2 linked regions of the Methylorubrum extorquens genome follow. The protein of the gene in region 2 binds, or shares a complex with, the protein of the main gene of each other region. Links are inferred from orthologs where the notes say so. Each region holds a gene or a part of one and is shown on either strand. Other genes may lie near its edges.

Evidence for each region. The genes of interacting proteins can lie anywhere in the genome.
Region 1: the proteins of carA (region 2) and carB are in contact, whole or in part, in a solved structure (PDB 1KEE), measured with the Escherichia coli proteins. The link is inferred for Methylorubrum extorquens from one-to-one orthologs.

The regions. Positions count from the first base shown.
Region 1 is NZ_JALJXF010000001.1:4,932,289-4,937,816, forward strand. The notes cover bases 527-4,519. They hold carB (carbamoyl-phosphate synthase large subunit), read right to left. Parts: upstream 4,201-4,519; coding sequence 727-4,200; downstream 527-726. Other genes in these bases: greA (transcription elongation factor GreA), read right to left, coding at 527-589; J2W78_RS22980 (pseudoazurin), read left to right, coding at 4,495-4,519. In the rest of the region: J2W78_RS22965 (hypothetical protein), read right to left, coding at 1-107; more of greA, read right to left, coding at 113-526; more of J2W78_RS22980, read left to right, coding at 4,520-4,929; J2W78_RS22985 (CAP domain-containing protein), read right to left, coding at 4,974-5,477. UniProt on the Escherichia coli protein: Large subunit of the glutamine-dependent carbamoyl phosphate synthetase (CPSase).
Region 2 is NZ_JALJXF010000001.1:400,049-404,389, reverse strand. Bases 545-3,350 are described here. They hold carA (glutamine-hydrolyzing carbamoyl-phosphate synthase small subunit), read left to right. Parts: upstream 545-1,225; coding sequence 1,226-2,476; downstream 2,477-3,350. Other genes in these bases: J2W78_RS01970 (heparinase II/III domain-containing protein), read right to left, coding at 3,022-3,350; J2W78_RS01975 (hypothetical protein), read left to right, coding at 2,607-2,981; J2W78_RS01985 (GatB/YqeY domain-containing protein), read right to left, coding at 577-1,035; J2W78_RS01990 (major royal jelly family protein), read left to right, coding at 545-567. In the rest of the region: more of J2W78_RS01990, read left to right, coding at 1-544; more of J2W78_RS01970, read right to left, coding at 3,351-4,341. UniProt on the Escherichia coli protein: Small subunit of the glutamine-dependent carbamoyl phosphate synthetase (CPSase).

The DNA.
Region 1 (5,528 bases), 4.5 Mb from region 2 along the record:
TCGAAGGCCTGGTCGAAATCCTGCGCCCCGGCCGGGACGCTGAGCGCGAGCGCGGCCAAAACCCCGGCCAGGAGGCCGAGCACGGCCGCGAGGCCGGGGACGCGCACGGGGATCAGGCTCCCCACTCGACGGCGACGACCTCATAGGACTTGCCGCCACCGGGCGTCGTGACTTCCACCGTGTCGCCGACGGCCTTGCCGATCAGGGCGCGGGCGATGGGCGAGGAGATCGAGACGCGGCCCTCGCGCACATCCGCCTCCGGCTCGCCGACGAGCTGGTAGGTCTTCTCCTCCTCGGTGTCCTCGTCCAACAGCTTCACGCGGGCGCCGAACTTGATCTTGGAGCCGGACAGCTTCGAGGTATCGATGATCTCGGCCCGCGCGATCATGCTTTCCAGTTCGAGCACCCTGCCCTCGTTGTGGGACTGGGCCTCCTTGGCGGCATGGTACTCGGCATTCTCGGACAAATCGCCCAGCGCGCGCGCCTCGGAGATTGCCTGGATGATGCGCTGCCGCTCCACCTGCTGGCGACGCTTCAGCTCCTCCTCGAGGGCTGCGTAGCCGCGTGCCGTGATGGGAAGCTTGTCGATGCTCATGGTCTCGCGCCACAATGAAGAGGCCCGGCCGGAGCGAAACGCTCCTTCCGGGCCGGGATAACGGCTCTCGATTGTGTGCTCTCGGGCCGCCCGCTTCCGCTCGGCGGGCCGCCCGGCACACGAACGTCTATTTAGGCCGCGAAGTATTCCTGCAAGGCGCGGACCTGAAGATCGCCTTCGAGGTAGGCCTTGATCCCCTCGGCCGCCGCCATCGCGCCGGCGAGAGTGGTGTAGTACGGCACTTTATGCAAGAGGGCCGCCCGCCGGAGCGAGCGTGAGTCGGAGAGCGCGCCGGCCCCCTCGGTGGTGTTGATGACCAGCGCGATGTCGCCGTTCTTAATCGAATCGACGATGTGGGGACGGCCCTCGAGCACCTTGTTGATGCGCTGGGTCGGGATGCCCTCGTCCGCGAGGTAGCGCTGCGTGCCGCCGGTCGCGAGGATGGTGAAGCCGAGGCTGGAGAGCTGTCGGATCGCCGGCAGCACGCGGGGCTTGTCATCGTCACGCACGGAGACGAACACCGTGCCGGTGCGCGGCACCGCCGTGCCCGAACCGAGCTGGCTCTTGGCGAAAGCCACGCCGAACCCGGCATCGAGCCCGATCACTTCGCCGGTCGAGCGCATCTCCGGCCCGAGCAGCACGTCGACGCCGGGGAAGCGGGCAAAGGGGAACACCGCCTCCTTCACCGCGATGTGGTCGAGTTGCTTACGTCTGAGACCAAAGCTGTCGAGGCGCTCGCCGGCCATGACCCGCGCGGCGATCTTTGCGATCGGCTCGCCGATCACCTTGGCGACGAAAGGCACCGTGCGCGAGGCGCGCGGGTTTACTTCCAGCACGTAGATCGCGCCGTCCTTGATCGCGTACTGCACGTTCATCAGGCCGCCGACCTTGAGGGCCAGCGCCATCGCCTTGGTCTGGCGCTCCAGCTCGGTGATGATCTCGGGCGAGAGCGTGCGCGGCGGCAGCGAGCAGGCGGAATCGCCTGAGTGAATACCCGCCTCCTCGATGTGCTCCATGATGCCGGCGATGAACACGCTCTCACCGTCGCAGACCGCATCGACATCGACCTCGGTCGCGTCCGAAAGGTAGCGGTCGAACAGGAGCGGGTTCTTGCCCAGCACCGTGTTGATCTGCCCCGTCTTGTCGTTGGGGTAGCGCGCCTTGATGTCGGAGGGGATCAGGCTCGGCAGCGTGCCGAGCAGGTACTCGGCGAACTGGGTCTCGTCGCGGATGATCGCCATGGCCCGCCCGCCGAGCACGTAGCTCGGGCGCACGACGAAGGGCAGGCCGAGTTCGGCCGCGACCAGCCGGCTCTGCTCGACCGAGTAGGCGATGCCGTTCTTGGGCTGCTTGAGGCCGAGCTTGTCGAGGAGCCGCTTGAACTGGTCGCGGTCCTCGGCGAGGTCGATCGCGTCCGGCGAGGTGCCGAGGATCGGCACGCCGGCAGCCTCCAGGGCGCGGGCGAGCTTGAGCGGGGTCTGGCCGCCGAACTGCACGATCACGCCGTGAAGCTGGCCCGCCTGCCGCTCGGTCTCGATGATCTCGAGTACGTCCTCCGCCGTCAGCGGCTCGAAGTAGAGCCGGTCGGAGGTGTCGTAGTCGGTCGAGACCGTCTCCGGGTTGCAGTTGACCATAATGGTCTCGTAGCCGGCCTCCGTCAGCGCGAAGCAGGCGTGGCAGCAGCAATAATCGAACTCGATGCCCTGGCCGATCCGGTTCGGGCCACCGCCGAGGATGATGACCTTCTTCTTGTCCGACGGGTACGCCTCGTCCGCGGTCTGGCCGGCGAAGGGGGCGACGTAGGTCGAGTACATGTAGGCGGTCGGCGCCTTGAACTCGGCGGCGCAGGTGTCGATCCGCTTGAAGACCGGCCGCACGCCGAGAGCCCGGCGGGCGGCGCGCACGGCGTCCTCGTCGGCGTCGGTCAACACGGCCAGCCGCGCGTCGGAGAAGCCGGCGGCCTTGAGTTGGCGGAAGGCGCCCGGCGTCCCCGGCAGGCCATGCGCCTTCACCCGGTTCTCCAGATCGACGATGGCCTGAAGCTGCTCGAGGAACCACGGATCGATCGCGCAGGAGGCGTAGATCTCCTCGTGGCTGATCCCGAGGCGCATCGCCTGCGCGACCTTGAGGAGGCGATCCGGCGTCGGCGTGCCGAGCGCGGCCTTGATCGCGTTGTGGTCGTCGCCCTTGCCGAGACCCTCGATCTCGATCTCGTCGAGGCCGGTCAGCCCCGTCTCGAGCGAGCGCAGGGCCTTCTGAAGGGATTCCGCGAAGCAGCGGCCGATCGCCATGGCCTCGCCCACCGACTTCATCGCGGTGGTCAGCGTCGGCTCGGCGCCGGGGAACTTTTCGAAGGCGAAGCGCGGGATCTTGGTGACGACGTAGTCGATCGTCGGCTCGAACGAGGCCGGGGTCGCGCCGCCGGTGATGTCGTTGGCGATCTCGTCGAGCGTGTAGCCAACGGCGAGCTTGGCCGCGACCTTGGCGATGGGGAAGCCGGTCGCCTTCGAGGCCAGCGCCGAGGAGCGCGACACGCGCGGGTTCATCTCGATCACGATCATCCGGCCCGTCTTCGGGTCGATCGCGAACTGCACGTTCGAGCCGCCGGTCTCGACGCCGATCTCGCGGAGCACCGCCAGCGAGGCGTCGCGCATCACCTGATATTCTTTGTCGGTGAGCGTCAGCGCCGGGGCGACGGTGATCGAGTCGCCGGTATGCACGCCCATCGGATCGACGTTCTCGATCGAGCAGACGATGATGCAGTTGTCCGCCTTATCGCGGACGACCTCCATCTCGTACTCCTTCCAGCCGAGCACGCTCTCCTCGATCAGCACCTCGTTGGTCGGCGAGGCGTCGATGCCGCGCTCGACGATCTCGAGGAACTCCTCGCGGTTGTAGGCGATGCCGCCGCCGGTGCCGCCCATGGTGAAGGAGGGGCGGATGATCGCCGGCAGGCCGACTTCGGCGAGCGCGATCAGCGCCTGGCCGAGCGCGTGCTCGATGTAGCGCCGCCGCCGGTCGCCCTCAGCCCCGCTCCATTGCCGATCGAACTCGGCGAGCGCCGCCGCGCGGACGGCCGGATCCGACTGCGCCGCCTCGATGCGCGCCTTCTCGGCGAGATAGCGGTCGCGGTCGGCCTTCTTGGCGGCCGAGGCGTTGGCGAGTTCCGATTTCGGGGTCTCCAGGCCGATCTTGGTCATCGCGTCGCGGAAGAGGTTGCGGTCCTCCGCCTTGTCGATGGCCTCGGCGGTCGCACCGATCATCTGCACGCCGAACTTTTCCAGCACGCCCATGCGCTTCAGCGACAGCGCGCAGTTCAGCGCGGTCTGGCCGCCCATGGTCGGCAGCAGCGCGTCGGGCCGCTCCTTCTCGATGATCTTGGCGACGATCTCCGGGGTGATCGGCTCGACATAGGTCGCGTCGGCCATGTCCGGGTCGGTCATGATCGTCGCCGGGTTCGAGTTCACCAGAACGATCCGGTAGCCCTCTTCCCGCAGGGCCTTGCAGGCCTGGGTGCCGGAATAATCGAACTCGCAGGCCTGCCCGATGATGATGGGACCCGCACCGATGATGAGAATGGAGGAGATGTCGGTGCGTTTCGGCATTGAGCGCCTTGAATCGAGTTCGCGCGCGCTCGCCCTCGCGCACCGCCGTTTCGAAGGCGGCGCCAAGGGGGCGCAGGCGCTGGGATGATCGTCAAGCCCCGCGTTTACACGCAGCCGCGCAGGTTTGAAAGGCCCGGCTCGTCCGGCCTCGCGATGCTTTGCGTGAAGCGTACTTGAAAATATAATAATTCAATTTCGCAAGTAATGAATGATTTGATGCTTAGTCAAAGACTCGGTATCTCGTGATTGTCGATGAATTCATCGACAATCTTAAGAATTATTCCGAGGAAACGAATGATGATCTTTAGAGTGCTGATCGCTGCGGCCACGCTCGCCGTCGCCCTGCCGGCAGCGGCCGACGAGGTGCCGGTCAAGATGCTCAACAGCGGGCCGGGCGGGATGATGGTGTTCGATCCCGCGCTCATCCGGCTGAAGCCCGGGGACAGCATCAAGTTCCTGCCAACCGACAAGGGGCACAACGTCGAGACGATCAAAGGCATGGCGCCCGATGGCGCCGAAACCGTCAAGACGACCGTCGGTCAGGAGGCCGTGGTCAAGTTCGACAAGGAAGGCGTCTACGGCTTCAAATGCGCGCCGCATTACATGATGGGTATGGTCGCCCTCGTGGTGGTCGGCGACAAGCGCGACAACCTGGAGGCCGCCAAGAGCGTCCAGCACAACAAGCTGACGCAGAAGCGCCTGGATCCGCTCTTCGCGCAGGTTCAGTAGCGGTGACGGGCGGCCCGGCCGCGTGGGGCTCGGGCCGCTTCGCCTCAATCGCCGGCCATCACCAGCGCCCAGAAGCGCTTGTAGCGCGTCGCCGGAGCGTCGAACCGGGCGATGCCGACGCGGCGGAGCTGCGGCATCAGCATGTTGCGGTTATGCTCCGGCGAGGCCTTCCAGCGGGCGAGCACCTGATCGAAGGTCTCGGAGCCGGCGCTCAGGTTCTCAGAGGCGTAGCGCTTGCCGAAGCCGACGCCTGCCATGCGGCTGTCGAAGCTTCCGGCGATCTCGTGGCTGAGCCGCCCGGCCCGCGCATTGGCTTGTGCCTGGAACGAAGCCGCGGTGATCAGGCGGGAATCGATGACGACGGAACTCAGCCCGTGCTGCGCCCTGTAGCGGGAGATCGCAGCGGCGGCGGCCTGCTCGTCGAGAATGATCGGCACGGCCGGCACGCCCGCATCGAGAACGGGTGATCCTCCGCATCCGGCAAGTGTCAGGCTCACGAACGTCAGGGTGACGAGAGTCGCGGCGGCGGACAGGCGCAGGTTCGGCATCGGAGAGGGTGAGGGCTGCAGCGTGAGTCGGATGCGCCCACTTCCCTGCCC
Region 2 (4,341 bases):
GCAACTGGGCGCGCGGTGCGGCGGCTCGCAGAGCATGCCAGCACGCAATCGGTGCCCGACATCCTCAAGATCGTCGAAGGCCGTGTGCTGCTGAAGCGCGAGCCCGACGGCACGACGAGCCCGATCAAGGGCGGCGCCAACGGCATCGCGCTGAGCCCCGACGGTGCGCGGCTCTACTACACGCCGCTGATGAGCCGGCGCCTCTACGCGGTCGAGACGGCCGCCCTGCTCGATGCCGGCAAGGACGACGCCGCGGTGGCGGACACGGTGACGGATCTCGGCGAGAAGGGCCTGACCGGCGGGCTCGCCGCCGATTCGCGCGACCGGGTTTACCTCAGCCTGCAGGAGTTCAACGGCATGGGCCGGCGCGACCCGGATGGCCGGGTCGAGGTCATCGCCACCGACCCGCGCCTGATCTGGCCGGACACGTTCTGGATCACGGCGGACGGCTGGCTCTACCTGTCGTCCGCCCAAGCCAACCGCCGCCCGGAACATAACGGCGGCACCGACCGGCAGGAGCCGCCCTACGCGATCTTCCGCATGCGGATCGATGCCGGACCGGCGTGACGGGGAAGGTTACTTGCCCGCCAGCGCGTCCTTCACCAGCGCGCTCGCACGGCCGAAATCCATCCGGCCGGTATACTTGCCCTTCAGCGCGGCGATCACCTTGCCCATGTCCTTCGGGCTCTCGGCACCGGTCTCGGCGATGGCGTCGGCGATCGCCGTACGGGTCTCGGCCTCGTCCAGTTGCTGCGGCAGGAAGGTCTGGATGATCTCGGCTTCCGCACGCTCGCTCTCGGCGAGTTCGGGCCGGCCGCCCTGCTCGTAGACGCCCGCGGCCTCCTGGCGCTGCTTGATCATCTTCTGGAGGAGCGCGAGGATTTCGTCTTCGCTCGTCTCAGGCTTACCCTCGCCGCGCGCGGCGATGTCGCGGTCCTTGAGTGCGGCCTGGATCATGCGCACGGTCGAGAGCTTCTGCTTCTCGCCGGCCTTCATGGCCGCTTTCATTTCGGCGGTGATGCGCTCGCGCAGCATGGTGCTATGACTCCCGTCGGCTGTTTCGATGCGGACGTCCAATCCGTCCAGGGCATTGCGCACGGCTGAGTCCGCGCCCAGATTGACCCGGGCGCGGCCGGCTCGCTATGAGCCCCGCAGAGATATCGCCTTGCCCCGCGGCCCGAATGAGCGGCCGCGCGAGGCGGCGGACATAAGCCGGATCGGACCCATGCTGCAAGACGAACCCGCGACCCTGCGCGCCGATCCCGCGCGCACGAACCCGGAACCCAAGGCACCCGAGCCCTGGAGCGAACCGCTGGTGACGGCGCTGCTCGTGCTGGCCGACGGCACCGTGCTCGAAGGCTTCGGCATCGGCCAGACCGGTGCGGCCGACGGCGAGGTCTGCTTCAACACGGCGATGACGGGCTATCAGGAGATCCTGACCGACCCGTCCTATGCCGGGCAGATCGTGACCTTCACCTTCCCGCATATCGGCAATGTCGGCACCAACGACGAGGATCTGGAGAGCCTCGAAGCGGCGCCGGCCTCCGGCGTGCGCGGGGCGGTGATCGCCTCGGCCGTCACCAAGCCGTCGAACTGGCGCTCCTCCTCGCATCTCGACGGCTGGCTCAAGGCTCGCGGCATCGTCGGCATCACCGGGATCGACACGCGGGCGCTGACCGCGCTGATCCGGGACCGCGGCATGCCCAACGCCGTGATCGCCAACGATCCCGAGGGCAAGTTCGACCGCGAGGCGCTTCAACGCCGCGCGGCGGCGCTCGCGCCGATGGAAGGTCTCGACCTCGTGCCGCCGGTGACCTCCCGCGAGACCACGGCCTGGACCGAGACCGTCTGGGCGGTGAAGGGCGGCTACGGCTCGCGGGCGCCGGGCCAGGGCTTGAAGGTGGTCGCCATCGATTACGGCGTGAAGCGCAACATCCTGCGCCTGCTCGCGGAAGCCGGCTGCGACGTGACGGTGGTGCCGGCGACGACCAAGGCCGAGGACATCCTGGCCTTGAAGCCGGACGGCGTGTTCCTCTCCAACGGCCCCGGTGACCCGGCCGCGACCGGCGAGTACGCCGTGCCGGTGATCCGCAAGCTCTTGGATGAGCGGGTGCCGACCTTCGGCATCTGCCTCGGCCACCAGCTCATGGGCCTCGCGCTCGGCGGGCGCACGGTGAAGATGGGTCAGGGCCATCACGGCGCGAATCATCCGGTGAAGGACCACACCACCGGCAAGGTCGAAATCGTCTCGATGAACCACGGCTTCGCGGTCGATCCGAAAAGCTTGCCCGACACCGCAGTCGAGACCCACGTTTCGCTGTTCGACGGATCGAATTGCGGGCTGTCACTGACCGACCGCCCGGCCTTCTCGGTGCAGCACCACCCGGAAGCCTCTCCGGGCCCGCGTGACAGCCACTACCTGTTCGAGCGCTTCGTGAAGCTGATGCGCGAGAACCGCCCCGAGACGGCGGCGTAACAGGCTGAAACGGCGGCCCAGCGCCGCCGTTCCCGGCAGCGTCACAAAAAATCCAACCTTGCCCCCCATCCCCTGGTTCATGGCCGGATCGGACAAGAATCAGCGGCCGGACACATTGGGGGCTTGCCGGATGACGCTCGACGACGCGCGCGACGACTTCTCGCGCCTGCATCGCCTGTTCACCTTCCACCTCGGCGTGGCGGTCGGCCTCGCGTGGCTGACGACGCTCTACGCAGCGGCTTCCGCGCCGTGGGTGCGCAACATCCGCGCGCTGATCGACCCGACCGATCCGATGCGGATCGAGAGCACGCTGTCCTACCTGTTCGTGATGCCGGCGGTCCTGACCCTGGCCTGGGCCTCCGCCTATTTCGGCCGCGAGACCATGCGCCGTTTCCAGACCCTGCCGAACCAGACCCTCGAATTCGCCGCCGCGGCGATGGTGGCCTTCGGCGTGTTCTATCTGTCGATCGACCGAGCCGTCGCCGTCATCGGCGCCGGGTTCTGACCCCTGGCAACTCCCGAGTGCCGGCGCATCCAGCCGGCACTTACGCCTCCACCCACCGCCGCACCGCGCCGTCGGCGATGAGCCGGACCAGCCGCTGCTCCGCCTCCGCATCCGCGGCGACGACGACACCGCCGCAGACCGTGTCGCGGCCGGTGAACGCGTAGCGCAGCACCGGCGCCGGCCTCAGCCCGCCCGTTCCCGTCGCGCAAAATCCTTGCATCGCGTGCGGCCGGTCGCTGCGGCCGATGGCGACCTCCAACCCGGCCGCCTGCCCCTTCAGCGGAATCGCGAAGAATTCGAGCCGCCGCCCCTCCTGCTGGGCGAGCGCCCGACGGGGGCTGGAAAGCGCGACAAGGGCGTCGGGGGGCAGATGCAGCAACCCCTCGAACGACAGCGATGGCCCCACCCGCGCGAATCGGTCGATCACGGCCATCCCCCTCAGGTCGTCGAGCACGAGGAAGAGGCGCGCATGGGCGTAGTCGGGCCCGTGTACGGTGGTGGAGACCGTCAGGACCTGGGCACCATCGAGCGTGAAGCGGGCATCCAACCTCCCCGAACCGGCGACTGGCTCGCACCCGTCGGGGATGGCGACGTTGTGAGCGCGGGGCGAGAGCAGGTAGTGGCGCGCCGGGCCGACCTCGACGCCCTCGGCACCGCCCCCCTCCACGATCCAGCGCCGCGAGCCGGTGGCGAAGGTGAAGGAGGTGCAGTCGCGATGCCCGTGCGGTGATTGCACGGCGTGGGTGAGGGCGAAATGGCCCCAGCCCTGCTCCATCCCATCGTGGCGGAGCGCCAACATGCCGGCGGTGCGACCCTCGGGAACGGGCGCCGCTTCGCGCTCCGCGACGAGGTCGTAGCTCTGAGAAGGATCCCGCGAGGAGAGCCGAGCGATCCAGGCGGCGTGATCGAGGCCGGCGGGGGCATCGCCGAAGGGCGGCAGCCGTCCGCCGCGATCGATCAGTCCGGCGAGGCCGGGCAAAGCCGCGTCGACGCGGCGGCGGATCGTCGGGCCGGGCTCGGTCTCGCCGAGCGCATCCGCGATCGCCTGTCCGTGGCTCAGGAGATCGAGGCGCCGCACCGGGGCGGCATCGGTGAACGCGCCCGCCTCCGACAGCAGCGCATCGAAGCCGTGGGTGAGGCTGTCGCGCGCCAGAGAATCCCAGTGAGGGGCGAAGGCGAAGCCGGGCAGCGCCCGCGCGACGGCAAGCAGAGCCGCCGCCGCCTGGATCCCGTGCAGAGCCCGCGCGAGGGTGTTTTGCCCGACGATCTCGGCGAGCGCGAAGCCCTGCCGCGCGGCCTCCGCGGCAATCTCGGCGCGGGCGGGCTCGTGGCCGCCCGCGAGCAGGCTCGCCAGCACGTC